Regions from separate parts of the Rhizobium sp. 768_B6_N1_8 genome, predicted to be linked through region 2. Evidence: riboswitches for the same ligand, from Rfam matches in the RefSeq annotation. Region 2 holds a riboswitch; the other holds the start of a gene.
What was found. A riboswitch is a leader RNA that binds a small molecule or an ion and turns the genes downstream of it on or off. The one in region 2 is predicted to bind thiamine pyrophosphate.

Region 1: linked by a shared signal. The riboswitch ahead of AB8B33_RS20905 (YkoF family thiamine/hydroxymethylpyrimidine-binding protein) and the one ahead of thiM (hydroxyethylthiazole kinase) in region 2 are both predicted to bind thiamine pyrophosphate.

Annotation. Positions count from the first base shown of each region.
Region 1 is NZ_JBPWPV010000001.1:4,094,702-4,110,375, reverse strand. Features, by position in the region: gene AB8B33_RS20960 (F0F1 ATP synthase subunit delta) at 1-176, shown strand, start outside; gene atpA (F0F1 ATP synthase subunit alpha) at 176-1,705, shown strand; gene AB8B33_RS20950 (F0F1 ATP synthase subunit gamma) at 1,734-2,618, shown strand; gene atpD (F0F1 ATP synthase subunit beta) at 2,642-4,078, shown strand; gene AB8B33_RS20940 (hypothetical protein) at 4,078-4,317, shown strand; gene AB8B33_RS20935 (F0F1 ATP synthase subunit epsilon) at 4,317-4,724, shown strand; gene AB8B33_RS20930 (sugar transferase) at 4,985-5,722, opposite strand; gene AB8B33_RS20925 (acyltransferase family protein) at 5,884-7,095, opposite strand; gene AB8B33_RS20920 (ABC transporter substrate-binding protein) at 7,161-8,165, opposite strand; gene AB8B33_RS20915 (ABC transporter ATP-binding protein) at 8,176-8,931, opposite strand; gene AB8B33_RS20910 (ABC transporter permease) at 8,928-9,719, opposite strand; gene AB8B33_RS20905 (YkoF family thiamine/hydroxymethylpyrimidine-binding protein) at 9,734-10,342, opposite strand; TPP riboswitch at 10,333-10,446, opposite strand; gene AB8B33_RS20900 (NAD(P)H-dependent oxidoreductase) at 10,632-11,207, opposite strand; gene soxR (redox-sensitive transcriptional activator SoxR) at 11,289-11,753, shown strand; gene AB8B33_RS20890 (SDR family oxidoreductase) at 11,840-12,610, shown strand; gene AB8B33_RS20885 (ArsR/SmtB family transcription factor) at 12,712-13,053, shown strand; gene AB8B33_RS20880 (LysR family transcriptional regulator) at 13,128-14,021, shown strand; gene AB8B33_RS20875 (formate dehydrogenase subunit gamma) at 14,157-14,636, shown strand; gene AB8B33_RS20870 (formate dehydrogenase beta subunit) at 14,633-15,674, shown strand, end outside.
Region 2 is NZ_JBPWPV010000002.1:205,754-221,427, forward strand. Features, by position in the region: gene AB8B33_RS25210 (ABC transporter ATP-binding protein) at 1-21, shown strand, start outside; gene AB8B33_RS25215 (ABC transporter ATP-binding protein) at 18-896, shown strand; gene AB8B33_RS25220 (alpha-hydroxy acid oxidase) at 936-2,087, opposite strand; gene AB8B33_RS25225 (spermidine synthase) at 2,300-2,980, opposite strand; gene AB8B33_RS25230 (ABC transporter ATP-binding protein) at 3,050-3,949, opposite strand; gene AB8B33_RS25235 (ABC transporter ATP-binding protein) at 3,946-4,749, opposite strand; gene AB8B33_RS25240 (ABC transporter permease) at 4,746-5,624, opposite strand; gene AB8B33_RS25245 (ABC transporter permease) at 5,626-6,603, opposite strand; gene AB8B33_RS25250 (ABC transporter substrate-binding protein) at 6,663-8,309, opposite strand; gene AB8B33_RS25255 (glycoside hydrolase family 3 N-terminal domain-containing protein) at 8,354-9,376, opposite strand; gene AB8B33_RS25260 (GNAT family N-acetyltransferase) at 9,403-9,882, opposite strand; gene thiD (bifunctional hydroxymethylpyrimidine kinase/phosphomethylpyrimidine kinase) at 10,066-10,878, opposite strand; gene thiE (thiamine phosphate synthase) at 10,875-11,510, opposite strand; gene thiM (hydroxyethylthiazole kinase) at 11,507-12,307, opposite strand; TPP riboswitch at 12,359-12,457, opposite strand; gene AB8B33_RS25280 (aldehyde dehydrogenase (NADP(+))) at 12,658-14,181, opposite strand; gene AB8B33_RS25285 (DUF4139 domain-containing protein) at 14,407-15,674, shown strand, end outside.

The sequences.
Region 1 (15,674 bases), on a different contig from region 2:
AAAATGAATTGAAGGTGGCGCTGAAGGGCGTCACCGGCAAAGACGTGGCAATTGCTGTCACGGTTGATCCGTCAATTCTTGGTGGTCTGATCGTCAAGGTCGGGTCCCGTCAGATTGATACGTCTCTTCGTACCAAACTCTCTACCCTTAAGCTTGCATTGAAAGAGGTCGGCTGATGGATATCCGCGCTGCGGAAATTTCCGCAATTCTTAAAGACCAGATCAAGAACTTCGGCAAAGAGGCAGAAGTCTCGGAAGTCGGCCAGGTTCTCTCCGTTGGTGACGGTATCGCTCGCGTTTACGGCCTGGACAACGTCCAGGCTGGTGAAATGGTCGAGTTCCCCGGCGGCATCCGCGGCATGGCGCTGAACCTTGAATCCGACAATGTCGGTGTCGTTATTTTCGGCTCCGACCGCGACATCAAGGAAGGCGACACTGTCAAGCGTACCGGCGCGATCGTCGACGTTCCGGTCGGTCCGGAACTGCTCGGCCGCGTTGTCGACGCTCTCGGCAACCCGATCGATGGCAAGGGCCCGATCAATGCGACCCGCCGTTCGCGCGTCGACATCAAGGCTCCGGGCATCATTCCGCGCAAGTCGGTCCATGAGCCGATGTCAACCGGCCTCAAGGCCATCGACGCGCTCATCCCGGTCGGTCGCGGCCAGCGCGAGCTCGTCATCGGCGACCGCCAGACCGGCAAGACCGCGATCCTTCTCGACGCGTTCCTCAACCAGAAGGCCATCCATGACAACGGTCCGGAAGGCGAAAAGCTTTACTGCGTCTACGTCGCTGTCGGCCAGAAGCGTTCGACCGTCGCGCAGTTCGTCAAGGTGCTCGAAGAACGTGGCGCACTGAAGTATTCGATCATCGTCGCTGCGACCGCTTCCGATCCGGCGCCGATGCAGTTCCTGGCTCCGTTTGCCGGCTGCGCCATGGGCGAATATTTCCGTGATAACGGCATGCATGCGCTGATCGGTTATGACGACCTGTCCAAACAGGCCGTTTCCTACCGTCAGATGTCGCTGCTGCTGCGCCGCCCGCCGGGCCGCGAAGCTTATCCGGGTGACGTTTTCTACCTGCACTCGCGTCTTCTCGAGCGCGCTGCAAAGATGAACGACGACAAGGGCGCCGGTTCGCTGACCGCTCTGCCGGTCATCGAAACCCAGGGTAACGACGTTTCGGCCTTCATTCCGACCAACGTGATCTCGATCACCGACGGCCAGATCTTCCTCGAAACCGACCTGTTCTATCAGGGTATCCGTCCGGCCGTTAACGTCGGTCTGTCGGTTTCCCGCGTCGGTTCCTCGGCTCAGATCAAGGCCATGAAGCAGGTTGCCGGCTCGATCAAGGGCGAACTTGCCCAGTATCGCGAAATGGCTGCCTTCGCCCAGTTCGGTTCGGACCTTGACGCTGCTACCCAGCGCCTGCTGAACCGCGGTGCACGCCTGACCGAGCTCCTGAAGCAGCCGCAGTTCTCGCCGCTGAAGACGGAAGAGCAGGTCGCCGTGATCTTCGCAGGCGTCAATGGTTACCTCGACAAGCTGCCGGTCACTCAGGTCGGCAAGTTCGAACAGGGCCTGTTGTCCTATCTGCGTTCGGAAGGCTCTGCCATCCTCGATGCGATCCGCACGGAAAAGGCTATCAGCGACGCTACGAAGGGCAAGCTCGTTGCTGCTCTCGACAGCTTCGCCAAGTCTTTCCAGTAATCAGGCCCTAGGTTAGGACGGATAGCGGATGCCTTCACTTAAGGATCTGAAAAACCGGATCGCCTCCGTCAAGGCGACGCAGAAGATCACCAAGGCGATGAAGATGGTCGCCGCGGCGAAGCTTCGGCGTGCGCAGGAGGCGGCCGAGGCCGCCCGGCCTTATTCGCAGCGTATGGGTGCGGTCCTGGCGAATATCGCCAAGGCCGTTACCGATGCGGACGGCGCGCCGGTCCTGATGACCGGTACGGGCAAGGATCAGGTACACCTGCTCGTCGTCTGCACGGCCGAACGCGGCCTGTGTGGCGGCTTCAATTCGCAGATTGCTCGCTTTGCTCGCGATCACGTTCGCAAGCTGGTCGCCGAAGGCAAGACTGTGAAGATCTTCACCGTCGGCAAGAAGGGCTATGACATCCTGCGTCGCGAATTCGCGTCGCTGATCGTCGAGCGCAAGGAACTGCGCGAAGTCAAGAAGATCGGTTTCGAGAATGCCGATCAGATCGGCAAGCGTATCATCGAGATGTATGAAGCCGGTGAGTTCGACGTTTGCACGCTGTTCTACTCGGAATTCAAGTCGGTGATCAGCCAGATCCCAACCGCGCAGCAGCTCATCCCGGCCAAGGCTCCTGAAGCTGTCACCGAAGATGCAGCCCATGCTGGTGCCGTCTATGAATACGAGCCGGATCCGGCGTCGATCCTCGACGAGCTGATCCCGCGCAACATCTCTGTCCAGATCTTCCGAGCTCTCCTTGAGAACGTTGCGGGCGAAATGGGTGCCAAGATGAGCGCGATGGACAATGCGACGCGCAATGCTGGTGAGATGATCAACAAGCTGACGTTGAGCTACAACCGTCAGCGTCAGGCTCAGATCACCAAGGAACTGATTGAAATCATTTCGGGCGCGGAAGCGCTCTGAGGTTAGGAAAAGAGGGTCAGAAAATGGCTGAGGCAGCTACCCCCAAGACCGGCTCTGTCGGCAGAGTCACACAGGTTATCGGCGCCGTCGTTGACGTTGCTTTCGAAGGCGAACTGCCGAAGATCCTGAATGCGCTGGAAACCGACAACAACGGCAACCGTCTGGTTCTCGAAGTTGCTCAGCACCTCGGCGAAAACGTAGTCCGTACCATTGCGATGGACTCGTCCGAAGGTCTTGTTCGCGGTCAGAAAGTCACTGATACCGGTGCTCCGATCATGGTTCCGGTCGGTAACGAGACGCTCGGCCGTATCATGAACGTCATCGGTGAGCCGGTCGACGAAGCTGGTCCGTTGGTTACCGCTCACAAGCGTTCGATCCACCAGGACGCTCCGGCTTACGTCGATCAGTCCACGGAAGCGCAGATCCTTGTCACCGGCATCAAGGTCGTCGACCTTCTCGCGCCTTACGCACGCGGCGGCAAGATCGGCCTTTTCGGTGGTGCAGGCGTCGGCAAGACCGTTCTCATCATGGAACTGATCAACAACGTTGCCAAGGCGCATGGTGGTTACTCGGTTTTCGCAGGGGTCGGTGAACGCACCCGCGAAGGCAACGACCTCTACCACGAAATGATCGAATCGAATGTCAACAAGCACGGCGGTGGCGAAGGTTCCAAGGCTGCGCTCGTTTACGGCCAGATGAACGAACCGCCGGGCGCCCGCGCTCGCGTCGCTCTGACCGGTCTGACGGTTGCAGAACACTTCCGCGACCAGGGCCAGGACGTTCTGTTCTTCGTCGACAACATCTTCCGCTTCACGCAGGCTGGCTCGGAAGTGTCGGCTCTGCTCGGCCGTATTCCTTCGGCCGTGGGTTATCAGCCGACGCTCGCAACCGACATGGGTCAGATGCAGGAACGCATCACCACGACGACGACGGGCTCGATCACCTCGGTTCAGGCCATTTACGTTCCGGCCGACGACTTGACCGACCCGGCACCGGCAACCTCGTTTGCTCACCTGGACGCAACGACCGTTCTGTCGCGTTCGATCGCTGAAAAGGGCATCTACCCGGCCGTCGATCCGCTCGACTCCACGTCGCGCATGCTCGACCCGATGGTTGTCGGCGAAGAGCATTACGAAGTGGCCCGCAAGGTCCAGTCGACGCTGCAGCGCTACAAGGCCCTGCAGGACATCATCGCGATCCTTGGCATGGACGAACTGTCCGAAGAGGACAAGATTGCCGTTGCCCGCGCCCGCAAGATCGAGCGCTTCCTGTCGCAGCCATTCTTTGTTGCCGAAGTCTTCACCGGCTCGCCGGGCAAGCTCGTTGCTCTCGAAGACACGATCAAGGGCTTCAAGGGCCTCGTCAACGGCGAGTACGACCATCTGCCGGAAGCAGCCTTTTACATGGTTGGTTCGATGGACGAAGCTGTCGAGAAAGCCAAGAAGCTCGCAGCAGCTTGATGAGCGACGCTCGGGACGAGATATTCTGCTGCGACACCCTCAAAAGTGTCGTGGCAGAGCTTCCTGAACCGGCAGCGCCGACCATCTACCGTGCCGATAACGGCGTGATGATGATGGTCGTCGGGTTGGCTCAGAGCGAGGAAGGCCTCGGTTATCTCGACCATGCGATAATGCACTGCCCGTTCTGCGGGACCAAACTGCAAGATGCAGAAGCCATAGCCGAGAAGGTAAGTCACTGATGGCTGACAATTTCAACTTTGAGCTCGTTTCGCCGGAGCGTCTGCTGCTGTCGGAGATGGTGACCGAGGTCGTCATTCCCGCGACCGAAGGCGAAATGACTGTTATGGCCAACCATGCTCCGACGATGACGACCATCAAGCCGGGTATCGTGAGCGTGCGTTCCGGTTCCGGATCGAAGCAGGATTACGTCGTGTTCGGCGGTTTCGCCGACATCCTACCGACTGGCTGCACGCTGCTTGCCGAATCCGCTGTTCCGGTCCAAGAGCTCAACAAGGATGAACTCACTCGCCGCATCGAAGCTGCGAAGAAGGAACTCGAAGATGCCGAGCATCACGAGCACAAGTCCAGGCTAGAGCACTTCATCATGGAACTGACCCACCTGCGCGGTGTCGTCCAGCAAGACTGATCGGCTCGGCCCGAGATAAACACAGTGAGAAAAGCGGCTTTCAAGGCCGCTTTTCTTTTTGCTAAGCCGCTCTGAACGGGGCTCAGCCATTCGCCATGCAGAGAACCGCATGGAGGCGAGCTGAGACATCCTGGAAAGTTTCTTGATGCCGAGGAGGCAGTTCTTATCACGGCGAAGGCTGCTGTTTCCACCCGGACCACGGAAACGAAAACAGGCGGCTTTTGACTGCCTGTGCCGGAGATTTCCTTAGCAGGACCTTCTTAGAAGCCAGTGCCACCGCGTAGTTCGGACAGCAGCGTGCCGAACAGGATCTTCATATCCAGCCAGAGGCTGAAATTTCTGATGTAATAGATATCGCTGGCGATGCGGGCTCGTGCCTCTGTCGGGCGCCCTGTCGGACCGCGCCAGCCGCGCGTCTGGGCGAGGCCGGTAATGCCCGGCCGCATCAGATGGCGATAATGATATTCGGGCACCAGTTCTTCGTAGAGCATGCCGGCCGCGCGCATGTTGATAGCATGGCAGCGGGGGCCGACGAGCGACATATCGCCTTTGATGACGTTGAGGAGTTGCGGCAGCTCGTCGATGTTGGTCTTGCGCAGGAATGCGCCGATCCGCGTCACGCGCCGGTCATCCTTGACTGTCTGTTCGATGCCGGTGGGATCGCAGAGATCCGCACGCATGGAGCGGAACTTGTAGACGGTGATCTTGCTGCCCTTCAGGCCCCAGCGAATCTGCCGGAAAAATACCGGCCCGCCATCATCGATCACGATGAGAAGCGCAATCGTCAGAAGTACGGGAAACAGGATGACCAGCGCGCCTGTTGCACCGAAAATGTCGAAAGCTCTCTTCAAGCCGAGCTGAAGCCTGTTCCGGCCATCCAAAGAGACAAAGCTTTCCGGCTGGCGAATGTTGGAATTCGCTGCGTCGAGAGCCATCATCTTCACTGCTTTTGCAGAGAAGGCCGTGTCTTGGAGCTTATTTGAAGTAAACACGTTCATTAAGCAACGTCCGTGGAAATACTCGCATATTGCGTCGCGCTGGCACAAATACATGGACGGGATCGATTTGTCACCCGCTTCCTTAATGTTTTCGTAACCATAACAGAGCCAAATTTGGGAGTATTTCGAATATGTTCCTGATATTTTTGGTTGGTTGGGAATTAACTATATTGAGTAGTGGCTGAATTCTTGCGCGTTATGCGTGCGGCGCGCCGTATTGCCTGTCGTTCGACAGCGAAATAGCTGAAGCTTGCGAGAAGAAAAGTGATCGCCGTCGCAAAGATGCAGCCGATAAACCAGTCCCGTAGCGGATGATCTTCGCCGATGCCGAATATGGCTGGAGAGATCGTCTGCATCGAGGTTAGAACGATGTCCTGCCAGATATAGATGCCGAATGAGACGGTTGCCGTGAAGCGCATGAAGGTATTGTCGAGCAATGCCGCAAGCAGCACGGAGCGTGAGAGGGCCACAAGCGCAACAGCGATCATGGCCGGAAACAGCGGAAAGGCGTAGGGGATTCCGAGCCATCCATAGGCTTCCCAAGGTCCGCCTGTTGAAAGCGGCAGCTGGGAGCCGGCGGTGACCAGGCAGGCAAGCGCAACGATGTCGAACCAGATCTGATGCTTTCGCGGCAACATGATCTGAATGCCGGCTGCGAGCGTACCGAGCGCAAAGACGGCGAAGAAGCCGACGGGATTATAGTTCGGCATCCACTCCTTCGCGCCGCCCTGCATGCCATATTGCCAGCCACGATCAATCTCGTTGGGGGGAACAAGCGTACGGAAGGTCTCATGGGTAAGCAGCGTCACGGCAATGATGCCGAACCAGGCAAGGCGCGTGACGAGCGGAGAACGGCGTTTTTCCGGGATAGCGAAAAGCCAGAGGAAGCCAAGCGGCAGCAGCACGTAGCTCGTTACTTCGAAAGATATGGACCAGAGCGGGCCGTTGCCTTCGACAGGAAAAAAGGTGCGCCAGTGCCATTGGCTCATGAAGAAGAGACCGCTGACATAGCGCATAACAAGTTCCGGCGTCAGTGCGTGCCCGAGCAGAGTAATGCTGAGGATGAAGCCCGCCGTCAGAGCCACCCAATAACCGGGCACGATGCGGGCCGCGCGACGCAGCACGTAGGTGCGCAGGTCAGGCATGGCGCAACCGGCATCAAGGGAACGCCAGAACGGCAAGGCCAGCAGGAAACCGCTGAGGATGAAGAAGATGGCGACGCCGAAATTGCCGAAGCGCAGGGCGGTCAGCGTCGGCCGCAATCCCTCGGTCTTGTTGAGGTCGATGCGCAGAATGAGATGGTGGATAAGGACAAGCAGGCAGGCGGCTGCACGCAAGAAATCCGCTCCGGCCACCCGGTCCTGCTGCTGCATGTCACTCCCTCGCTCCTTGCCGGACTTTGCAGCGGAAAGCTGCTGCCGGCAAGGGCAGGGTCATCTCAGCCAAGCAGATCGTTGGTGTAATAGCCGGAAAAATCGGGCTTTTCCTTCAACGCCGCACCATTGGCATCGAGCAGGATGCCATGGTCGAACAGGAAAGCGCCGATCGCTTCGGCCTTGGCCGGATCGATGATGCCGATCGTGCCATTGTCGCCCTTGAGGAAATGGCCTTCGACCAGCGCCTTTTGCGATGCCTTGACCAGTTCGGTATTCAGCAACGCGCCGTTGCTGCCGGCAATCAGGAGGTCACAGGCCTCGTCCGGATTATCGACCGAATAGGCGTAACCCTTGAGCGTTGCCTGGATGAAGGCGCGGGCATTTTGCGGATTGGCCGAGAGATAGGCGTCACTGGAAGCGATCGCGGTCGTCTGTTCGTCAGGTATGCCGTAATCGCTATAGCGCCAGCGGCCGACCTGCCGGTTCTCCAGTTGGGCCGCGATGCCCTCCCAGGTGTAGATTTCCAGCGTGAAGTCCACGGCGCCGTTATCGAGCGCCTCATAGGCCGAGGTGCCGAGCGTGACATTCTGGAAGGTTCCCTTGCCGCCGTCGTTGCGGATCATCGCGGAGATGAGCGCCTCCTCCCATGCGCCGCCGAAGCCGCCATAGGTTTTTCCGTCCAGGTCCTTGGGGCTTTTGATATCGTTGCGGCCGCCCTTGAAGATCAGCCTGCCGGTTTCCGTCTGCACGACGGCATAGACGAGTTTCACATCAGCGCCGGCGGCGCGCTGGGTAAAGGTCTCGATCTCTCCGCAAATGCCGAAATCGGCAACGCCGTTCGCGACCAGCGTGCCAGCGCTGGTATCGGCATAGGGTAGGATCTCGACATCGAGGCCGGCGGCCTCATAGAAGCCCTTCGCCTTGGCGACATAGATGCCGATATGATTGGTGTTCGGCGTCCAGTCGAGCGCGATACGCACCTTGGCGGCGGATTGGGCGAAGGCAGCACGGCCGGCGAGGCTTGCGGCCATGGCGGCAAAAAGGGTTTGTCGGCGGGTGAGAAGCATCGGGACCTCCTCAGGTTCTTTGCGGATGCAGCAATGTTTGAAGAATTTCGGTTTCGATCGCCTGGGCGGCCGGGGAGCCGAGATCGGCAAGCGTGCGCGGCCTTTTCAGCGGCACTTCGAACTCCCTGATCACGGTCGCCGGGCGGGCAGAAAGCACATAGATGCGGTCAGACAGGAAAACGGCTTCCCGCACATCATGGGTGATCAGCAGGGCCGTCCAGCGATGATCGGTCCACATGCCCTGCAGCCATTCCTGCATCTGGGTGCGGGTCAGCGCGTCGAGTGCCCCGAAAGGCTCGTCGAGCAGCAGCATGTCCTGCCGCTGGATCACGGTGCGCAGCAGGGCCGCGCGCTGGCGCATGCCGCCTGAAAGGGCCGCGGGATAGTGATTTTCGAAACCGGCAAGGCCGAAGCGTTCAAAGAGAGGGGCGGCAACCGCTCGTGCCTGGCTGCGGCGCATACCGTGCACTTCGAGGCCAAGGATCGCATTGTCGATGACGCTTCGCCACGGCATCAGCGCATCGCGCTGGGGCATGAAGGCGAATGCGTGCGCCGCTTGCGAAAGCGACATGCCGTCAAAGAGAATGTGGCCTTTATCGGCCTGCAGCGCCTGTGTCAGCAAACGGAGGATCGTCGATTTGCCGGAGCCGGAGGGGCCGACGATCGAGACGAATTCTCCTCTGGCGATATGAAGAGAAATGTCCTTCAGCACTTCCATGCCGTCGAAGGACTTCGAGACGTTCTTCAGCTCAAGCATCCCGCTCATCGGCGTTTCTCCGCAGGAGATTGCCAGGGCATGACGAAACGCTGCACCGCCAGCGTGAGACCGAAGAGGCAGAGGGTGAGGAGGGCGCTCACGACGACGGCGGCAAGCACGAGGTCGGGCCGAAAATTGTTCTTGGCATTGAGGATATAGATCCCGAGGCCACGTGCGGCACCTGCATATTCGGCGAAGATAGCGCCGACCACGGCATAGGTGATCGAAATGCGCAGGCCGGCAAAGAAGAAGGGCATGGCGGAGGGAAGCCTCGCCAGGCAGAAGATGCGCCAGCGGCTTGCCTTCATGGAACTCAGAAGCTCGGCGATATCTCGGTCCGTCGCTTCATAGCCCTGAAGCAGGGCTACCAGCAGCGGAAAGAAAGTGACGAGAGCAACGAGCAGAAGCTTCGGCAGCAGCCCGAAACCGAACCAGAGCACGACCAAGGGGGCAATCGCGACCAGCGGTAATGTCTGGCTGACGATGAAGAGCGGCAGCAGCGCGCGGCGCATGAAGGGCACGAAATCCATCAGCACAGACGAGGCGAAGGCGAAGACCAGCGACAAAGCGAAACCGCCGAGCGTCGCGCCAAGCGTCGGCCAGGTGTTGTCGAGCAGCGCCTGCCTGTTCAGCCAGCCCTGTGTCAGGATGCGCGAAGGCGAGGGCAGAATGGAGGGCTTGATGCCGGAGAGATCGACATAGAGCTCCCAGACGGCCAGGAAGGCAAACACGGCAAGAATGGCGGGCAAGGCCCGCCTCAGTGGCGCAAATGTCGAATCCGGTTTCGATAAGGTCATTGCCGTCAAGCGTCTCAGGCTTTGCTCGGGCTGTTCGCGGAGACCGTGATATCCAGCGTCACATGGCCTTCGGGATCGCCAAAGCGATAGAAGGCTTCATGGATGGTCGCGAAGATCGCGCCGGCATCGCCGCGCAACTTGGTGCAGAAATTCTTGGAGCGGTCGAATGTGCCCGAGCGCTTCAGGAAATCGATGCAGCCGTAGATCTCGTCCATATGGGTGCCCGTTCCCATAACGTACAGAGAAAATTGGGCGGCCGTTGGCTGGCCGGTTTCTGTGGTGTCCTTGACTGCCGCGATCGCGGCTTCCACTCGCTCGGCGAGCGGCTCGGATCGGCTGGAAGACAGGCCGGCGCCACAGATCGCATCATCCGGTTCGCCGGGGCAGCCCCGCGAGATCGCGGCGGACAATACGCAATGCTCGCCGCTTGCGGCAGCCGAGACGAAGAGGTCGCGCATGGCGGCAAACAACACGTCGGGCGGGCCGACCATCAGCGTGGAAATATCGTCGGTTTCGATGCGAAGACGATCACGATAGGGATCGAGAGCCTTGATAGCGTCAAGGATGATGCCGACGAAATTGCCGGACATCGGATATAGAGACACTTGTGCGCCGGAAAACATTTGGACCTCGCTCCGCTGGCATTACCCAGATCAGCTTTGAAGGGTCCGGAGGCATGCGCCTCACATCTCAGCCCCGGCAATTCGGAGCTCCCCCGTGAAATTGTGGCGGAAGCTAGCACCGGGCCTGCGATACCGCAACCGTAAAATTCCTATCCGGCTACACGGTCGGAAAGGGCCAGGGCAGTTCGGACGCAGCTGTCAAGTGTTGGGAGGAACACCCGGACGGAGGTCCTGTCCGGGTGCCCAGCCGGTTCCGTACCTGCCAGAGACGGAATCGGATGTCGTTGTCTCAGGCGGCGATGCCGGCATAAGGAGTGTCGCTGCGGGCGGCGATCAGCGCCTCAGTCCACCATTGCAACTGGGCCATCATTCGGGAAAGCCGGCGCAACGTATCTTCCGTATCCTGCAGTCGGCCTTCATTGTCGAAACGGCGCCAGGGGGAACTGAAGCTGACGGCATCGCAAATCGTGACGGCGTGAAGCTCCGCAAAGACGAGGCGGAGCTGTTCGACCGCCCGCAATCCGCCGGAGACGCCGCCATAGCAGACGAAGGCGATCGGCTTGCCGTGCCACGGCTCGGCGAAGAGATCGATGAGGAATTTCAGGGAAGCGGTGAAACTGTGGTTATATTCCGGCGTGACGAGGATGAAGCCATCAGCCTGATGGAGCCTGTCAGCAAGCCGCCTTGCCTCCGGATGATGTGGTAGATGCTCTCGCGGCAGCGAGAATGCCAGGGGGTCGATGATGTCGATCTCGAATTGTGGAAAGCGGGTCAACTCTCTTTCGAGCCATTTCACAACCCTGTCGCAGATGCGCCCCTCACGCGTGCTGCCGTAGATGACCGCAAGCCTCATGGGTTTCTGCATGCATTGCTCCTTCTCGTTGCGGCTTTACGGCCTCGGGAGCGGAGTCTATAAAACCTCAACTAATATAGAGGTCAATAGGCGATGCAGCAAAATCCGGCATTCTCCTTGAGCAGGCTCCTGACGGTGGGCGAGGTGGCAGAGCGCAGCGGACTTGCGGTTTCTGCCCTGCATTTCTACGAGGCGAAGGGGCTGATCTCCAGCATCCGCACCCGCGGCAACCAGCGCCGATACGGCCGCGATGTGCTACGGCGCCTCGGCATTATCAAGGTGGCGCAACGGGTCGGCATTCCGCTTGCCGAAATCCAGACTGCCTTCGAAACTCTGCCGCAGAGCCGGACGCCGACAGTCGGGGACTGGCAGAAACTGTCTGCGCTCTGGAAGGATGATCTCGATGCGCGCATCAAGCAGCTGAGCCTGCTGCGTGACCATCTGACGAGCTGTATTGGCTGCGGCTGTCTCTCGATCGACGCCTGTCCGCTACGCAATCCCTTTGACGTGCTCGGCAGGCAAGGCGCCGGTGCGCGGCTTCTCGACCCGGGGGCTTAGACCTTCGGGCTTTCTTTTGGCCGATGGCCGCATATGTTAGGCCTGATAGCGCAAGCGGCGGGCCGGCCCGCAAGGAGGAGAGCTTCGTGTTTCATCCCAAATTGTTCGAAAACCGCAATGTCGTCGTGACAGGTGCAGGCCGCGGTATCGGCCTCGAAGTTGCCCGGCAGTTTCTGGATTGCGGTGCGCGCGTGCTTGTCCATACCGGGCGCGATGGGGAACGTGAATTGCCGGATTTTCTGCTGACCGCCGAATCGGAACGTCGGGCCCTGCTGTTGCCCGCAGATTTCCTGCAGCCGGGCGGGGCTGCGAAGTTTGCGGAAGAGGCGCTCGAATTCTTCGACAAGGTGCATGTGCTGGTCAACAATGCCGGCACGATGTATGGGCGTTTTCCCGCAGGTGAGTTGACCGATGCCGATTATGAGACTGTCGTGCGCCTCAACCAGACGTCGGTGGTGGAGTTGACACGAGCGCTGCTTCCGGCGCTCCGGGCGGCAGGGGGCGCTGCTATCGTCAACACCGTTTCGATTTCGGCGCTGACGGGCGGAAGCCCCGGTTCTGCAATATATTCCGCATCGAAGGCATTTGTTGCGACCTATTCGAAAGCGCTGGCCCGAGAGCTTGCGCCTGATGGTATCAGGGTCAACTGCGTCTCGCCCGGCACGATCGAAACCGATTTCCATGCACGCTATTCATCGCGTGAAAAGCTGGAGCAGACGCGCAAGTCGATCCCACTACAGCGGCTCGGAACAGCAGAGGATTGTGCCCCCGCCTATCTCTTCCTGGCGGCTCCATCACTCTCAGGTTACATCACGGGTCAAGTCCTGGAGATCAATGGTGGCCAGCTTATTTGCTGATTTGTTTGGACTTTTTTTGGCATTTCGCGACATTTGACGAATTCGCTTCTGCGAATATGATATTGTACTGATCTATCCTATTACCTCCTTCCGAGAAGCAAATGCCATTGCCTAAACCGAAGCCGGGCATGACCGGCCAGGACTTGCAGAAGCTTGCTGACAAAGCCCACGAGGCGAGCGATCTCCTGAAGGCGCTAGCCCATCAGACCCGGTTGCTCATCCTCTGTATCCTGTCGGAAGGGGAAAAGACGGTCGGCGAAATCGAGGATATCCTTGGAATACAGCAGGCTATGGTGTCCCAGCAGCTTGCGCGACTGAGGCTCGAAGGCCTCGTCAATACGCGGCGCGACGGGCGGCTTGTCTATTACAGCATGGGCAACGAAAGCGTCATGGCTTTCCTCGAATCACTTTTCAGTCTCTTTCCGGTTGCCGAGACGGGCTGAGCCTGCCAGCTCTTGCGAAGCCGGACGGCAAGCCGCAAAGATAGGCCTCATGCCCAATTCGGCAGGGAGGCCGGATGATCGACAAGCTGGAATTCTTCATCGCACTCGCTAATGAGAAACATTTCGGTCGTGCGGCAGAGGAATGCGGCGTCTCCCAACCCACGCTCTCGGCCGCCATTCGCCAGCTGGAAGATCAGCTGGGCGTCATGCTGGTGCAGCGTGGCTCCCGCTTTCAAGGATTGACGCCGGAAGGACAGCGTGTGCTCGAATGGGCGCGCCGCATCGTCGGGGACACGCGCACGATGCGCGAGGAAATGCGCGCCGCCCGCAAGGGTCTCTCCGGCCATCTGCGTCTGGCGTCCATTCCGACCGCGCTCGCGATGCTGTCGCGAATCACAACGCCCTTCCAGGAACGGCATCCCGACGTCACCTTCTCCATCGTCTCGCGCAATTCGCTGCAGGTGCTGAGCATGCTCGAAAACCTCGAGATCGATGCCGGCGTCACCTATCTGGAAAACGAGCCGCTCGGGCGCGTCACTTCTGTGCCCCTCTATGCGGAGCGCTATAATCTCATCACCGCCGCCGGCAGTCCGCTCTCGGATCGCGAGAGTGTGACATGGCGTGAAGTGGGTGATCTTCGGCTTTGCCTATTGACGGCTGACATGCAGAACCGGCGTATCATCAACCGGCATTTGGCCGAAGCAGGCGCAACAGTCCATCCGACACTCGAATCGAATTCGATGATCGTTCTTTTTTCGCACGTGCGGACTGGCCGCTGGGCAAGCATCATGCCGCGTAACGTTGCGATATCATTCGGCTTTCCTGCGGAGATCCGGATGATCCCGATCGTCGAGCCGGAGGCGCACCATCTCGTCGGCCTTGTCGCTCCTTATCGGGAACCTTTCACGCCGCTTGTCTCCGCCTTGTTGCATGAAGCAAGAACACTCGTTGAAGACGCGGAACTATGATAGAAAAAAGCTATCAATCAACAAGACTGCTTTATTGATTGCAACCTGCTTCCCTGAGACAGTTCCCTAGAAATCGCAATGACATGGGGAGTTTTGCGGTTCCCAGGGAATGCGCAAGCCGAAGGGAGGCTGCTGATGAATATACGTATCGCCCAGGGCGATATCGCCGGGCGTATCCGTTCGATCGTTGCTGATCTTCGATCCCTCGAAGGCCCACTGCTCCCCATTCTGCATGAGGTTCAGGACGAGTTCGGTTACGTGCCGCAGGAGGCCCTGCCAGTCATCGCAGATGAGCTCAATCTTTCTCGCGCCGAGGTCCACGGTGTCGTAACCTTCTATCATGATTATCGTGATCATCCTGCCGGTCGGCACGTGCTGAAGCTCTGTCGCGCCGAAGCCTGCCAGTCGATGGGTGGCGATGCACTGGCCGAGCGTATCAAGACCCTGCTCGGCATCGATTTTCATCAAACGACACACGACGGCAGCGTCACGCTGGAGCCTGTCTACTGTCTCGGTCTCTGTGCCTGCGCGCCGGCCGCCATGTTCGATGGCGAAGTGCATGGCCGCGTCGATGACGACCTGGCGGCCGAACTCGTCGAGGAGGCGCGCCGATGACTGTGAAGATTTATGTTCCGCGCGATGCCGCAGCGCTCTCGCTCGGGGCCGAGAAGGTGGCAATGGCGATTACCCAGGAGATCGCCGCCCGCGGCCTTGATGCGACCGTCGTGCGCAACGGCTCGCGCGGAATGTTCTGGCTGGAGCCGCTGGTTGAGGTTGAGGTGTCCGGGAAACGGATCGGCTATGGGCCGGTCAAGGCGAAGGATGTCGTCGGGCTGTTCGATGCGGGACTGATTGACGGCGGGGCGCATGCGCTCTGTCTTGGGGAGGTCGAGGACCTCCCGTTCCTGAAAGGGCAGACCCGTCTCACCTTTGCCCGCTGCGGCATTACCGATCCGCTTTCGCTTGATGATTACGAGGCCCACGGTGGGCTTGCCGGTCTTCGCCGTGCAGTGTCGATGCAGCCTGCCGATGTCGTCAAGGAAGTCACCGATTCCGGCCTTCGCGGCCGCGGCGGCGCGGGCTTTCCGACCGGCATCAAATGGAAGACGGTGCTCGATGCCGCCGGTTCGCGCAAATATATCGTCTGCAATGCAGATGAGGGCGACAGCGGTACCTTTGCCGACCGGATGATCATGGAAGGCGATCCTTTCGTGCTCATCGAAGGCATGGCGATTGCCGGGCTTGCGACTGGCGCCACGAAAGGTTTCGTCTATACGCGTTCGGAATATCCGCATGCGATCGCCACGATGACGCAGGCGGTGGAAATCGCCCGAAAGGCTGGCATTCTGGGCGCTTCGGTGCTCGGCTCCGGCAAGGAATTCGACATGGAGATCCGCACCGGTGCGGGCGCCTATGTGTGCGGCGAGGAAACGGCGCTGCTCAACAGCCTCGAAGGCAAGCGGGGCATCGTGCGCGCCAAGCCGCCGCTGCCGGCGCATAAGGGCCTGTTCAACTGTCCGACCGTCATCAACAATGTCATCTCGCTCGCGTCCGTGCCTGTGATCATGGACAAGGGGGCCGCCTTCTATCGCGATTTCGGCATGGGCCGGTCACGCGGCACCATCCCGCTGCAGATCGGCGGCAATGTAAAAT
Region 2 (15,674 bases):
GGGGAGTACAAAATCCAATGAGCGGCGAACACCTTCTCCAACTTGAAAACGTCACCAAGCTCTTTCCGATCGGCGGCTTCTTCTCGCGTGCGAAGATGACGGCAGTCAACGAGGTCAGCTTCGCGCTCGAGGCTGACAGGCCCGAGATCTTCACGGTTGTCGGCGAATCCGGCTCCGGCAAATCCACCCTTGCCAAGATGATCCTTGGCAATGAGAAGGCTGATCGCGGCACCATCCGCTTCGACGGTGCGGATATCGGTGATATTCGCAGCCGAAACGCCCGTGAAGCCTTCATGACCAGGGTCCAGCCGGTTTTCCAGAATCCGTTCGAAGCCTTCAATCCGCTGACACGCATCGACGAATATCTGTATGCCACCGCTCATCGCTTCAAGGGTGCGAAGAGCCGCGCCGACAGGGAGGCGCTGGCCGATACGGCGCTGCAGCGTGTCGGCCTCTCCATTGCGGAGGTTCGTGGACGGTATTCGCATGAATTGTCGGGCGGCCAGCTCCAGCGTATTGCGGTGGCACGCGCGCTCATTCCCGAACCGAAGCTCATCGTCGCCGACGAGCCGGTCTCGATGGTGGATGCATCGCTGCGAATGTCGATCGTCAACCTCTTCCGCGAATTGCGTGATACGCTGAAGGTGTCGATCATCTATATCACCCATGATCTGGCGACCGCCTACTATATCGCCGACCGTGTCATCATCATGCGCAAGGGCGTGGTGGTCGAAAGCGGCGATGCACGCACCGTGCTCGACAATCCGCAGCACGAATATTCGATCGCCTTGAAGAATGCCGTGCTGCCGCCTGATCCTCGTGAGGCGTCGACGATCATTCGCCAGCGTCAGCAGGATGCCGGCGCATTTGCGCATCGGGAGATCGTCAACGCCTGATAAGGTCACGCCACCTGGGGCGCGGCCATGTTCTCGGTCTCAGGAGCCGCGGAAACGCAGATTGCCGGCCGAAAGCTCGCTGACCGAGGCGCAACCCATCAGCTTCATGCCGCGCTCGATTTCGGTTCGCATCTGCAGGAGCGCCCGTTCGACGCCTGCCTGGCCAGCTGCCGCAAGCGGGAACAGATAGTAGCGCCCGACGCCGACGGCCTTGGCGCCAAGCGACAGTGCCTTCAGCACATGGGTGCCGCGCTGGATGCCGCCATCGACCATCACATCGATCCGGTCTCCGACGGCCTCGACGATTTCCGCGAGCTGGTCGAAGCCGCTGCGCGAACCATCGAGCTGACGCCCACCGTGATTGGAAAGTACGATGCCAGTGCAGCCGATATCGATCGCGCGCTTGGCATCCTCGACCGTCATGATGCCCTTCAGGCAGAAATGTCCGCCCCAGATTTTCACCATGTCGGCGACGTCGTCCCAGTTCATGGCGGGATCGAGCATTTCGGTGAAATAGCGGCTGATCGACATCGTGCCGCTGCCCATGTCGACATGGCTGTCGAGCTGCGGCAGGCGGAATTTCTCATGCGTGAAATAATTGATGGCCCATGCCGGTTTGACGGCAAACTGCGCCATGCCTGACAGATTGAGCTTGAAGGGGATGGCAAAGCCGGTGCGCTTGTCGCGCTCACGGTTGCCACCGGTGATGCTGTCGACGGTCAGCATCATCACCTGCACGCCGGCCTGCTTGGCTCTCGCCATCATTTCTCTGTTGAGGCCGCGATCCCTGTGGAAATAGAACTGATAGACCTGCGGTCCGCTGCTGATCTTACGCGCCTCTTCTAAGCTGATCGTGCCGAGCGACGACACGCCGAACATCGTGCCGAATTTGCCGGCGGCATGGGCGACCGCCCGTTCACCCTCGTGATGAAAGAGCCGCTGCAGGGCCGTCGGCGAGCAATAGACCGGCATGGCAAGTTTCTGGCCCATGACGGTAACCGATATGTCGACCTCGCTGACGCCGCGCAGCACGCTCGGCAGAAGATCGCAGCTCTCGAAAGCAGATGTATTGCGCCTGTAGGTCACCTCATCGTCCGCCGCGCCATCGATATAGTTGAAGATCGGCCCCGGAAGGCGTTGCTTGGCGAGACGGCGGAAGTCATGGAAATTATGGCAGTCTGAAAGGCGCATACTCGTATCCAATCGAGGGCTGGCACGTCATGCCTCCAGCCGATGAGCGGCCGCGAGACCTCCTCGTCGTCGCGATCCATGACCTATGGGATACGATTATTATCGCACCAATCTCAAGCTCTCTTGAGTGCGCTTCCGTCGCCTTGTGAGAGAAAGGCGCATTTTATTGCCCGGCGGTCATGCGAGATGACATGCGTTGCGGAGACGCCGGATCAGCGGGTGGGCTTCACCGCCAGCCAGATGACATGCCGTGCACCGCCGCGCTTGCCGTTGGCGCGCGTATTGATCGCATCGACCGCAAAGCCGCGATCCTTCAGCCGGCGGGTGAAGGATGGATCAGGCCCTGAGGACCAGACGGCGAGCACGCCGCCGGGGCGGAGCGCCTCGCGGGAGGATTTCAACCCGGCAAAATCATACAGCCGGTCGTTGGATTTGCGGGTCAGCCCGTCAGGGCCGTTGTCGACGTCGAGCAGGATAGCGTCATAGCCGGCCTTTCCGGCACGGATCGCTTCGCCGACATCGCCCTGATGGATCGAGACACGCGGATCGTCGAGGCAACCCTTGAAGACCTCCGCCATTGGACCTCGCGCCCAGGCGACGACCGCCGGCACCAATTCAGCGACGACGACACCGGCATCCTCGGGCACAACTGCCAGTGCTGCCCGCAGCGTAAAGCCCATGCCGAGGCCACCGATCAGGATTTTCGGCTTCGGATGCGATTTGATCCGCTCGAATGACAGCGTGGCGAGCGCTTCTTCCGAGCCGCTGAGGCGGCTGTTCATGAGCTCGTTTGTGCCGAGCATGATGGAAAATTCCGATCCGCGCTGCTTCAGCCGCAATTGCCCGCCTTCGCCGGGAATGGTCGCGGAATCGAGCTGGATCCAGGGAAGCATGGCGGTTTCGTCTCGCTGAAAGGGACCGTCCCCTAGCATAGGGCTACGGTTGAAGCCAGCAAGCCCTGCTCAGACCATGCGCACGAAATGGTCCGGCTCGTGTTCCACCACCTGGTCCTGCGGCGCGGTGGAACGGCGGCGGATATCCTCGACCTCCTGCGGCTGCAGGCGCGTGCGGGGATCGTCGAAGCGCACGTCCGGATCCGGCACGGCCGAGAGTAACAGCCGGGTGTAAGGATGCAGCGGATTGTCGATCACCTTGGCCGTATTGCCCCATTCGACGATCTGGCCGGAATACATGACGGCAATATCCTCCGCCACATAACGGGCGGTGGCGATATCGTGGGTGATGTAGAGCAGGCCGAGATTCATCTCCTTCTTCATCTCGTTCAGGAGATTGAGAACGCCGAGGCGCACGGAGACATCGAGCATCGAAGTCGGCTCGTCGGCGACGATCACGTCCGGCTGGGCTGCGAGCGCACGGGCGATATTGACGCGCTGGCGTTGGCCGCCCGAAAGTTCGTGCGGATATTTCGGCGCGACAATATCGGGATCGAGCTTCACGCGCTCAAGCAGTTCACGCACCGTCGCGTTGATCTGACTGCCGCGGATATCCGGCCGGTGCAGTTTCAGCGGCCGCTGCAGGTGATGGGCGATCGTATGGGCCGGGTTCAGCGAGGCGAAGGGATCCTGGAAGATCATCTGCACGGAGCGGCGGTAACGGGCGATCTCGTCTGACTTGGCACCTTCGACCGGGCGGCCCTTATAGAGAATCTGCCCGGTCGTTGGCAGATATTCGCGCATCGCCATGCGGGCGCAGGTGGTCTTGCCGCTGCCGGATTCGCCGACCAGCGCCAGCGCGCGGCCGGCATGCAGCGAAAAGGAGATGGCGCGTGCGGCATGAACGGCGGAATAGCCTTGGCCGAAGGTCTTGGTGACCCTGTCGAGGGCGAGGATGGCATCGCTCATAGCAGCACGCCTCCGTGAAGCGAGGGGAAGGAGGCCCAGAGTTTGCGGGTGTATTCGTGCTGCGGCACCTTGTAGATCGCCTCGGCACCGTTCTGCTCGACGAGCTTGCCCTGGAGCATGATGCCGATGCGGTCGCAGAACTGCACCATCAGTCCGAGATCGTGGGTGATGAAGAGCACCGAGAAGCCGAACTGCTTCCTGAGTTCGTTGATGCGCTGCAGGATTTCGCGCTGCACCACCACATCGAGCGCCGTCGTCGGTTCGTCCATGACGACAAGCTGTGGATCGAGCGCCATGCAGATGGCGATAACGATGCGCTGGCGCATGCCGCCTGAAAACTGGTGCGGATAGTTGCGCATGCGGTCCGGAGCGATGTCGACGAGCCGCAGCATCTCGGCGGTGCGCTCACGCGCCTGCGCCTTCGTCATGCCCTTGTGAGTACGCAGCACGTCATAGAACTGGTCCTCGATGCGCAGAACCGGGTTCAGCGAGTTCATGGCGCTCTGGAAGACCATGGCGACTTCGCGCCAACGGAAGGCGGCAAGCGCCTTCGGGTCGAGGTCCAGCACGTCGCGGCCGGCAAGCAGGATCTGGCTTTCCTTGCGGATCAGCGCCGGGGGCTTGTGCAGGCGGCTGATGGCAAAGGCGATCGTGCTCTTGCCGCAGCCGGATTCGCCGGCCAGACCGAAGACTTCGCCGGGGGCGACGTCAAAGCTCACATTGTCGACGGCGCGAAAGTCCTTCTCCTCGCCGATATAGTCGATCGTGAGGTTCTTCACGGAAAGCAAGGGTTGCGTCACAGGCGGCCCTCCCCGGAGCGGACGAGCAGGGACCAGCGCTTCAGATGATTGCCGGTGCGCAGGCGCGGATTGGCGATCTCATCGACGGCGAAATTCAGCAGCGACATGCCGATGCCGAGGAAGGCGAGCGCAAAGCAGGGCGTGAGAATATCCCACCAAGCCCCGACCGAAAGCGCAGAGGCCTTCTGCGCATTATAGAGCATGGTGCCCCAGGAAACGACGCGCGGATCGCCAAGGCCGAGGAATTCCAGCGTCGCTTCGGTAATGATCGCGAAGATGACGCTGCCGATGAAATTGATGCCGACGATGGAAATCACATTGGGGAAGATCTCGAATGTCATGATGCGCCATTGCGGCTCGCCCATCATCTCCGCCGATTTGACATAGTCCTTCTGCTTGACGGAGAGCGTTTCGGCGCGGGTGACACGCGCACCCCAGGCCCAGGATGTGCCGCCAAGGATCAGCGCAATGACGATCGGGCTCGCCTGGCCGATAAAGGCTGCAAGAACGAGCAGCAGCGGCAGGTTCGGTACGACGAGCACCATGTTTGTAAAGAAGCTGATGACCTCGTCCGTCTTGCCGCCGCGATAGCCGGAGATGATGCCGAGCGCGGTACCGACGGCGGTGATCAACAGACCGGCGCCGAAGCCGACGGCAAGCGAGGTGCGCGCACCATAAATCATGCGGGCAAAGACATCCTGGCCGATGCGCGTCGTGCCGAGAATGTGCTCGGCTGATGGAGGCTGGTGCGGACGGCCGGTACGGGCGGCGGGATCGTAATGCGTCAGCAGCGGGGCTGCGATCGCGACGATGATGATGAAGGCGATGATGGCGAGGCCAATCAACGCCTTGCGATTGCGGAGCAGGCTCTTCATCTCACGCCCCCTTCAGTCGCGGATCGAGCAGCACATAGCTGACATCGACGATGAAATTGGCGATCAGCATGGTCGCGGTCATGATGAGAAGCTGGCCCTGGATGACGGGATAGTCGCGGGCAAGGATCGCCTGATAGAGGATGTTGCCGAGGCCGGGATAGTTATAGACGACCTCGGTGACTAGCGAGCCGCCGAGAATGGTGCCGATGGCGATAGCAAGGCTGGAAACGGTCGGCAGCAGCGCGTTGCGGGCCGCATACCAGAGCATCACATGCCGGTCGGACAGGCCCTTGGCGCGGGCCATGACGATATAGTCTTCGCCGAGCAGATTGATCATGTTGTTGCGCATGGTGACGGTGAAGCCGCCGACCAGCACGGTGCAGAGCGTGATCATCGGAAGGATGCCGTGATAGGCCACACTGCCGATATATTGGAAGCTGAAGGCCGGATCGAGCGAGGGATCGGCCGCATAGCCGTTCGGGAACCAGCCGAGCGTGAAACCGAAGAAAAACAGCACGATCAGCGAGGTCACGACGGCCGGTACCGATGTCGCGAAGATCGCGCCGATCGAGACGATGACGTCGAATTTGCTGCCGCGACGCCAGGCTGCGACGATGCCGAGGAAGGTGCCGATTGCGAAGCTGATGATCGTCGCCGTGCCCATCAGACCGACGGTCCACACCAATGCGTGGCCGAGCACAGACGTGACCGGCAGCGGGAAATATTTGATCGAACGGCCGAGATCGCCGGTAAAGATACTGCCGAGATAGGTCAGGTACTGCTGCCAGAGCGGCCCGTCGACGAAGCCGAAGGTGAGCTTCAGCGCCTGCAGGCTTTCCGGCGGCAGTTCGGCACCCGCACTCGAAAACATGATGCGCACGGGATCGCCCGGCATCAGCCTGGGCAGGAAGAAATTGATCGTCGCTGCCGCGATGAAGGCCGCCAGGTAAAAGGCGAGGCGGCGAAGCAGAAAGGCCATGGGGACTCCGTCAAAACAGGAGCGGCGCTTGCCGCGCCGCTCCTGCCGTTTCTAGTGGCTTACTTGACCGGCTCAAGCGCCAGCAGGTTCAAAAGACGTGCCGGGTTGGTACGCGAGATGGACGGATTGACGAAGGGATTTTCCTTGGTCGACCAGCCGGTGAAGCGCTTGGTGTTGTACTGATACCAGTTCGGATTGTTGAAGACCGGGATGACAGGCATGTTTTCGGCAACGATGCGCTGTGCCTTGTTCATCGCTTCCTTCTGCTTGTCGAGGTTGGCCGTGTGGGTGAACTGGGTCACCAGATCTTCCACTTCCGGGCTGAACCAGCGCTGCGCGGTGAAGCGGGTCTTGCCCTTGTCCGAGGCGCTGAAGGCGCGCTTGTAGGGGTAGTAGGGCGAGGCCGAGGCCGGCAGGCTGTTGATCGCCGCATCGAACTTGCCGTCGATGAGGTCGGAGGTCCAGACGGCTTCTTCCGGCGTCTCGATCTTGGCGTCGATGCCGACGGCCTGCATGCCTTCGATGGCGATGTTGACAGTGTCGATCCAGTCCGTCCAGGCATTCGGAACAATGATCGAGAAGGAGATCTTCGAGCCGTCAGGATTGTCGCGCAGACCGTCGCCGTCCTTGTCGACATAGCCTGCTGCATCAAGCAGCGCCTTGGCGGCATCGGCGTCATAGGCACCGAACTTGCCGAAGTCGGCCTTGACGGACGGGTCCGCCCAGCTCTTGTAGAGCTCGCCCATCAGGCCCGGGTCTTCGTTCAGCGTTGGATAGCCGTAGCCGGCGACATCGATCATCGTCTTGCGGTCAAGCGCCATAGAGACCGCCTGGCGGAACTTCACGTCGTTGAAGGCCTTCTTGTTGGCCTCGTTCGAAGTCTCGAGATTGAACAGGAAGGCAACCATGCTGCTCGGCGAATACCAGTAGTGATAATGAGCCGGATCCTTGGAGACATAGACATTATCGATATCGGGAATGAAGGAAACGCCCCAGTCGAGCGTACCGTCGGCGGTCGCCGTCAGGATCTGGTTGTTGTCGGCGAGCTGCGGGAAGCGCATGCAATCGACCTTCAGGTGCTCGGCATCCCAGTAGTTCGGGTTGCGGCACTGGTCGTAGGTCTGGCCGGTGAAGCGCGGCACTTCCGTCAACGGGCCGCTGCCGACAGGGCTTTCGTTGGCATAGGTGACCGGATCGGCAACGTCCTTCCAGACATGCTCGGGCACGATTGGCAGCTGCGACAGCTGCTCGGCAGCGAGCGAGCTCGGGTTGGCAAGCGTGAAGCGTACCGTCTGGGCGTCTACCGCCTGCACGTCGGTGATGAAGGTCCAGATGCTGACGAAGTCGAGCGCCGGGAATTTCTTCAGATAGTCATAGGTGAACTTGACGTCGGCAGAGGTCAGCGGCTTGCCGTCCGACCACTTGAGGTTCGGGCGCAGCTTGAAGTCGATGCTCTTCAGGTCGTCGGAGAGCTTGAAGCTTTCGGCCAGGCGATAGACCGGCTTGTTGCTGTCGAAGCGGTTGAAGATGACCAACGGCTCATAGACGAAGTCGAGTGTCGATTGGCGCGACGAGGTCTGGTTGAACGGGTTGAAGTTGCGCACCCAGGTCGTGGCGGGCTCGATGTTGGCCGTCAGGATGGTCTGGGCCATGGCCGAGCCTGACATCACGGTCAGGGCCGCGGCCGCTAGGATATATTTCTTCATGTCAAATTCCCCTTTTCTTATGCGGTGAAAAATCGTCGCGCCGGTCAGGAGACCAGCGCGCTTGCAAACATGGCTTCGACTTCCGCCTGGGCAGCGCGATAGTCGATCTTGAGAGTGCCGAGGCGGGCCTTGCCGGCGGCAATACGCTTCTGTGCGGCGTCGGTCAGCGGGCGTGCGGCCCTGGCGGCGGCTTCGCTTTCCTTGACGTCGCCGTGGCTGTGAAGGGCGATGTCGAAACCGGCCTCGAGCACCTGGGCGACGCGTTCCGGCAGGGTGCCCTGCAGCGACTCCATGAAGATGCAATCGGAGATCAGCACGCCGTCATAGCCCATGTCGTTGCGGATCACGTCACGCATGATCGGCGAGATGGAGGCCGGAAGCTCTGCATCATAGGCGGAGTAGACGACATGGGCGACCATCGCCCAGGGTGTGTCCTTCAGCGCCACGAAGGGCTTGAAGTCGGTGGCAGTGAGCGCCTCGCGCGAGGCGTCGACGACCGGGCGTTCCTTGTGGGAATCGAGCGTGGCGCGACCGTGGCCCGGAATATGCTTCATGACCGGCATGTTGCCGGTTTCGAGAAGCCCATCGACCACTTCGCGGCCCAGTGCGGCGATGAAATCCGGATCCGGGCCAAAGGAGCGGGCGCCGATCACAGCGCTCGTCGTCTCGAAAACGAGATCGAGAACAGGCGAGCAGCCGCTCGAAAGACCAAGTTCGCTCATCATTGCGCCCATGGCCTGGGTGGAAAGGCGCAGCGCCTTCTTGCCGAGGTCGAGATCGTGGCGGGCAAGCTCGGCGAACTGGCCGAAGCTGCGGAAGAGCGGCCAGGGGCCGGCATCCATATGCTGCACACGACCGCCTTCCTGGTCGGTGAAGACGGGAGCATCGTCGCGGCCGACGGCCTCGCGGAAACGATCGATCAGGATCTTTGCCTGTTCCGGATTGCGCAGGTTGCGGCGACCGACGAAGAGGCCGAGCGGATTGGTCTCGCGGAAGAGGGCGAATTCGTCGTCCGAAAGTGTGGGATTGGGAAGGCCGACGAAGAGAGCGAGCGGGGTCGAGGACACTATTTCAAAACTCCGGTATCAGATGGTCATTTCGGCTGGCTTCGCAGCATGCCTTCGTAGATGCCCTTGTCGGGGGCGGGAATTTCGACCGCGCCGGCGGTCTTGACGTAGAAATCGACGGGGCCGGCATCGCCGATGAAGGCATAGGCGTGGCCAAGCGTCTTCAGGTTTTGCAGGCAGGCGGAAAAGAGGGCGAGGCCGATGCCTTTGCCACGCGCCGCGGGATCGACGCCGGTCGGGCCGAAAAAGCCACGTGCTGTCGTGTCATAGCAGGCAAAGCCAGCGAGCTTGCCGTTTTCGACGGCGATCAGACAGGCAATGGGCTGGCGGGAGAAGGCGACGGTGACTTCACTTGCCCAGTTTTCGCTGAAGTGCTCGCGCACCCAGCCGGCCACGACGTGAAGTTCCGGCGGCAGAGCCGGACGGATTGTGATGCCGACGGAGCCGGCTTTTTCTTTCAGTTCCGCGAGCTTCGTGGAATATAAGCTCACAAGCAGGTCTGACACCCGAATTCCTCCAGTTATTCCGCTATTACGGAATGTATCCCCTTTTAATGACATAGCTTTGGATATATGGGCGGCCATGTCAACAGGCTTTTTACGAGGCAGGCCTGGTTCAACTGAGGGTAGGTAAAACAAAACGGCCCGGTTTGACCGGGCCGTTGGGCAATCCTTAAATTGTGATCCGGCTCAGATCCCGGCGTCTTTCCACAGGGCATGGAAATGATGGACAGGTCCGTGGCCGGAACCGACCGCCAATTCGCCTGCCGCAGCGACCGCTTGCGCAAGATAGGTTTTCGCGGTCGCGACGGCCACTTGTGGCAACGCGCCCTTTGCGAGCTCGGCGGCAAGCGCGCTGGAAAGGGTGCAGCCTGTGCCATGTGTGTTTTTGGTCGGTACGCGTTTCGCCTCGAACCAGTGAAGGCCAGAGGCGGTCGACAGCACGTCGGGGCTTTGGTCGCTATCCAGATGGCCGCCCTTGACCAGCACCGCGGTGGGGCCGAACGCACGTAGGCGCTCAGCCTGTGACGCCATCTGCTCGCGGCTTTCAGCAACCTCTTCGTGCAGCAGGGCGGCCGCCTCCGGCAGATTGGGGGTCAACAGCGTGGCGAGCGGCAGCAGGTGCCGCGTCAGCGCATCGACGGCCTGCGGGTCGAGGAGCGCTGCTCCACCCTTGGCGATCATGACCGGATCGACGACGATAGGGATGTCGCGATGAGGTGCCAGCGCCTCGGCAACAGCTTCGGCAATGCCGGCATTGGCGATCATGCCGATCTTGACCGCGTCGACGCGCACATCGGCAAAGACCGCCTTGATCTGCTGGGCGACGAAGTGCGGCGGCACGAGATGCACGCCGGTCACCCCTTGGGTATTCTGCGCCGTCAATGCTGTCAGCGCCGCCATGCCATAGACGCCGCGCGCCGAGAAAGCTTTGAGATCGGCCTGAATGCCGGCGCCGCCAGAGGGATCGGAGCCGGCGATGGACAAGACGTTGCGGATCATCGGCGAACCTTTTGGATTTCCTCGGCGATGCGGATCGTCGCTGCTCGCGGATCCGGCGTACCGCAGATTGCTGAGACGACAGCAAGCCCATCGGCACCTGCCGCGAAGACGGAAGCGACATGCTCGCTCTTTAGTCCGCCAATCGCAACCGTTGGAACGGGCGCGGCTTTCACCAGCTTCGCCAGCCCATCGAAACCGATCGGCTGCTTATGATCGGTCTTGGTTGGAGTGGCAAAGACCGGTCCGATGCCGGCATAGTCGACAATAGCGGGGTCGATGGCTGCTGCCAGCGCTTCGGTCTCGACCGACAGACCGAGGATCATGCCCGGGCCGATCATCGCACGGGCGGCGGCGGGTCCCGCATCGCCCTGGCCGATATGCAGACCGTCGGCGCCGATCGCAACGGCGGCCTCGACGTCATCGTTGATAACAAGCAAAGCGCCGGTACCCTTTAGGATATCTTTGAGCGCCAGCCCGGTCTCAATCATCCTTGCCGTTCCGCCATGCTTGTCGCGCAGCTGCACCATCGTTGCACCACCGGCGACGGCAAGCCGCGCAGTCTCGACCATGCCGATTCCGGCGCAGAGATCGGGGTCGAGAACGAGGTAGAGGGAAAGATCGAAGCGTTTCATGCGGCGCTGATCCTGACCTTTGCATCGAGTGTCGCGCCGTCGAGCGCGGCAAGCTGATCGAGGAAGCGCCAGGAGAAAGAGCCGGGACCATCCGCATTTTTCGCGGCCTCCTCGCCGGCAACAGCGAAAGTAGCAAGTGCAGCAACAGCGGCTGCGAAAGGGTCTGCGGCAATGGTGGCGGCGAAGGCGCCTGTCAGGCAGGTCAGCGAGCAGCCGAGCGCGGTCACCTGCGGCATCAGCGGCGTGCCGCCTTCGACGCGCAAGGCCTGCGCGCCGTCAGTCACGAAATCCACGACGCCGGTGACCGCGACGACCGCGCCATGCCGTTCGGCAAGCAGCCGCGCGGATGCCTCGGCCTGTTCAACCGGGTCACGGCTGTCGACGCCCTGACCACGGCTCTCGCCGCCGGCAAGTGCGATGATTTCGGAAGCATTGCCGCGGATGATCGTCGGGCGAAGCGCCAGGAGATCAGCAGCAGCCTTGCGCCGGAAGGATGTTGCGTAATGAGCGACCGGATCGAGGACCCAGGGCTTGCCGCCCGCATTGGCGGCCGTTGCCGCGGCATGCATGCCGTCGATCCATTGGGTGGAGAGCGTGCCGATATTGACGGTCAAAGCCCCCGCGATCGCGGCGAATTCTCCCGCTTCCTCGGCGGCATGAACCATGGCGGGCGATGCCCCGGCCGCAAGCACCACATTGGCGGCGATGTTCATGGCCACGTAGTTGGTGATGCACTGCACGAGCGGCGGTTTCGCGCGCATCGCCGTCAACAGTGCTCCGGGTGTCTTGTTCTCCATAGTACCCCTTTCAGGCGGGGCAGGCGCGGGAACGATCGTGCGATGAAGCAGGCTTCGACCCGAGCGACTCCCTCCGCCGGCATTATCCGGTTCAGGTTCGAAGGGTGCTTCTCAGCCAGTTCTTGCGAACGGGCGCCCCTGTCTCTCAACGGCACTCTTTCTTGCAGAGAATGGCGCCGATGTCACTGGCAAAATGACGCTCTTGCGAACGAGGATCCGCACCTGACGCCGCCGCGCCAGCTGCTATCAGTCAAGCTGGTGTCTGTTTGCAGCCGGTGCGGGAGCTTGCCAATCTCTTCGGCGGTCCCCTTAGAGACGCCGCCGTCTGAAGTCTGGCAAGCTCCGATATATCAACGCAGAGAAGCCGGAAGCAGGTTACTGGTGAAATCCTGGTACGAAACGGGCCGCAGGAACCTGTAGATAGCGAGCGTCCCGACGGAGGTCGATCTGCCGTCGGCAGTTGCCGGATAGGGGCCGCCATGCACCATGGCAGGCGATACTTCGACGCCGGTTCCGAAGCCGTTCACGAGCAGTCTTCCGGCCAGCATTTCCAGCTTGGGAACAAGGCGCTTTGCGTCCGGCTCGTCTTCGCTCGCAATGTGCAGGGCAACGGTCAGCTGGCCTTCGAGGCCATCGAGGACGCGCTCGAGTTCTGCAAGATCGCGGCAGCGAACGATGAGGCCGGCTGCACCGAAGACCTCATCCTGAAGCTCGTGATGCGCAAGGAATGCCGAAGCTGTCGTCTCGAAGAGAGCGGCCGTGCCTTCGAATTCACTGCCCGGCTTGCCATTGGCAACGAGGCGGACTTCGGGATGCTTTTCCAGCCGGGCGACGCCATCGCAGAATGCCTTGGCGATGGAGCCCGTGAGCATCGTCTGTGCGCCGACATCAGGCAGAAGCTCCCGTGTCTTCGCAATGAAAGTGTCCAGACCTTCGCTATCGACGGCGAGAATGAGGCCGGGATTGGTGCAGAACTGTCCGGCACCCAGGACCAGCGAGCCCACGAAGGCCGTTGCAATCTCCGTTGCGCGGCTTTTCAGGGCATTGGGGAAGAAGATGACCGGATTGATGCTGCTCATTTCCGCATAGACCGGGATCGGCTGCTTGCGCTCGGACGAAATCTTCATCAGCGCAGTACCGCCGCGGCGCGAACCGGTGAAGCCGACGGCCCGGATTCTGGCATCGGCGACAAGCTTCTGCCCGACCTCGAAGCCGGTATCGAAGAGAAGCGCGAAGGTGCCGGCATGCAGGCCGGCCTTGGCGACGGCGCGCTGAACGGCGCGGCCGACCAGTTCCGATGTGCCTGGATGAGCGGAGTGGGCCTTGACGACGACGGGGCATCCTGCTGCCAGCGCAGATGCCGTGTCGCCGCCGGCGACCGAGAAGGCGAGCGGAAAGTTCGATGCGCCGAAAACGGCGACGGGGCCGAGCGGAACATTGCGAAGACGCAGATCAGGCTTCGGAACCGGCTTGCGGGAGGGGTCCGCGCCGTCGAAACGAAGTTCCTGGAACCGGCCTTCGCGAACCTCCTTCGCAAACAGCCGAAGCTGTCCCATCGTGCGTGCGCGCTCGCCCTCGAGACGTCCGCGCGGAAGTCCGGTTTCCGCCATCGCCCGCACGATCAGCTCGTCGCCGATAGACTCGATCTCACTGGCAATCGTTTCAAGAAAGGCAGCGCGCGTTTCCAGATCGGTTTCCCGGTAGGAGGCGAACGCTTCCCATGCAAGCCTGGTTGCCTCTTCGACGTCTTCGCCGGAGGCGCCACCGAAAGAGACGGGCAGTGCCGTCCCTGTGGCTGCCTCGACGCCGTAGAGCTCGCCACGCGTGCCGCGCTTTTCCGATCCCGCGACGAGCAGGCTTCCATTGATAGTCATGACGGATTTCCTTTCAAACAGACTCGAGCGACGTATATAGGCGTTCGCCTTCTCATTTTCACGACATCTTTGCCCGATATCGCATCGAAGATGGACATCTCCTGCAGAGATTTGGTCGCCTCGCCGAACGGGTAGACGACGGCGCACGCAAAAGCAATTTCCTGTCGAAATGCCGCCCCTTTTTTACGCTCATTCTGCGGCGGGATTAAATATCGAGGGGGCCACATGAAATACGCATCCGCTGTCTGTGCGGCGTTTACCGCAGTATTGCTGTCCACAACCGCATCGGCGCAAAGCGGAACGATTAAGTCGATCCGGCTGTCCTCCGGTGGTGTGGCCGAATATGTGCGCAGTCTTAATGTCGGGGACGACGGCAACGCCGTCGTTGAGGTGCCGACAGACCAGATGGATGACTTCCTGAAGACTCTCGTCGTATCGGGGCCGGCGCCCGTGAAGGGGCTTTCGACCACCGGCCCGAGCATGGTCGACGAAACATTCAAGGTGCTGCCGATCAAGCCGCAAGATCTGGATTCGGCCGCCGGTGTGCTGAGGGCTCTGAGAGGCGCGCCTGTCTCTGCGAACGGGGTGAAGGGACGCATCGTCGGGGTAGAACCTCCGACGGAGAAGCAGCGCGCTCGGCTGATCGTGATGCTTGACAGCGGCGCGTTTGACGTTGCCGAGATCGGTGGCGCCATGGCTTACAAACTCGACGACGCCAAAGATGCCGAGATGATTGCCCGGGCAGCGGAACTGCTGTCGAGCGACAGAGTGCAGGGGACGCGAACGGTCACCATTGCGCTCGATGGCAAGGCGTCCGCGGCAGTAGACATCTCCTATGTCGTCGCAGCCCCGCTCTGGAAGCCCTCCTACAGGATCATTGTCGACGCCAAGGGCAAAGCGCGATTGCAAGCATGGGCCGTGCTGGAGAACGCGTCCGGCGAAGACTGGCACGGGGTTTCGATATCCCTGACATCAGGTAAGCCAGTGACGCTTCGCCAGAGACTGTACGCAAGAACATGGCCATCACGTCCGGAGGTTTCGACCGCATTTCTGGACGGAGCAGGCGCCAAACGGAGTATGGTTGAGGGTGCGTTGCTGAATAGGCCGGCCGCCGAGGCTCCTGCACCCGTTATGGCCGCTCCGGCCGCCACTGTCACGGCCACTGCCAACGAAGGTGACGTGGTCGCAAACTTCGATCTTCCTGGCGCATACGACCTGAAGAACGGCGAGACGATTTCCGTGCCGATCCTCGATCGTGAGATCGAGGCGAAGTTCGTTGCTCTCTATCGTGAAGGAGCCCAACATCCGGATGCCGCGCTGGTGCTGACGAACGACACGGGTAGCTCGTTGCCGCCGGCGATCGCGGCGGTCTATGACGAAAAAGGGCGCTATGTCGGCGATGCACGCATAGGTAACATGAAGCCCGGCGGAGTGGAAACGGCGACATTTGCAGCTGATCAGAAGATCGAGCAGGAAATGGCAACCACCACGTC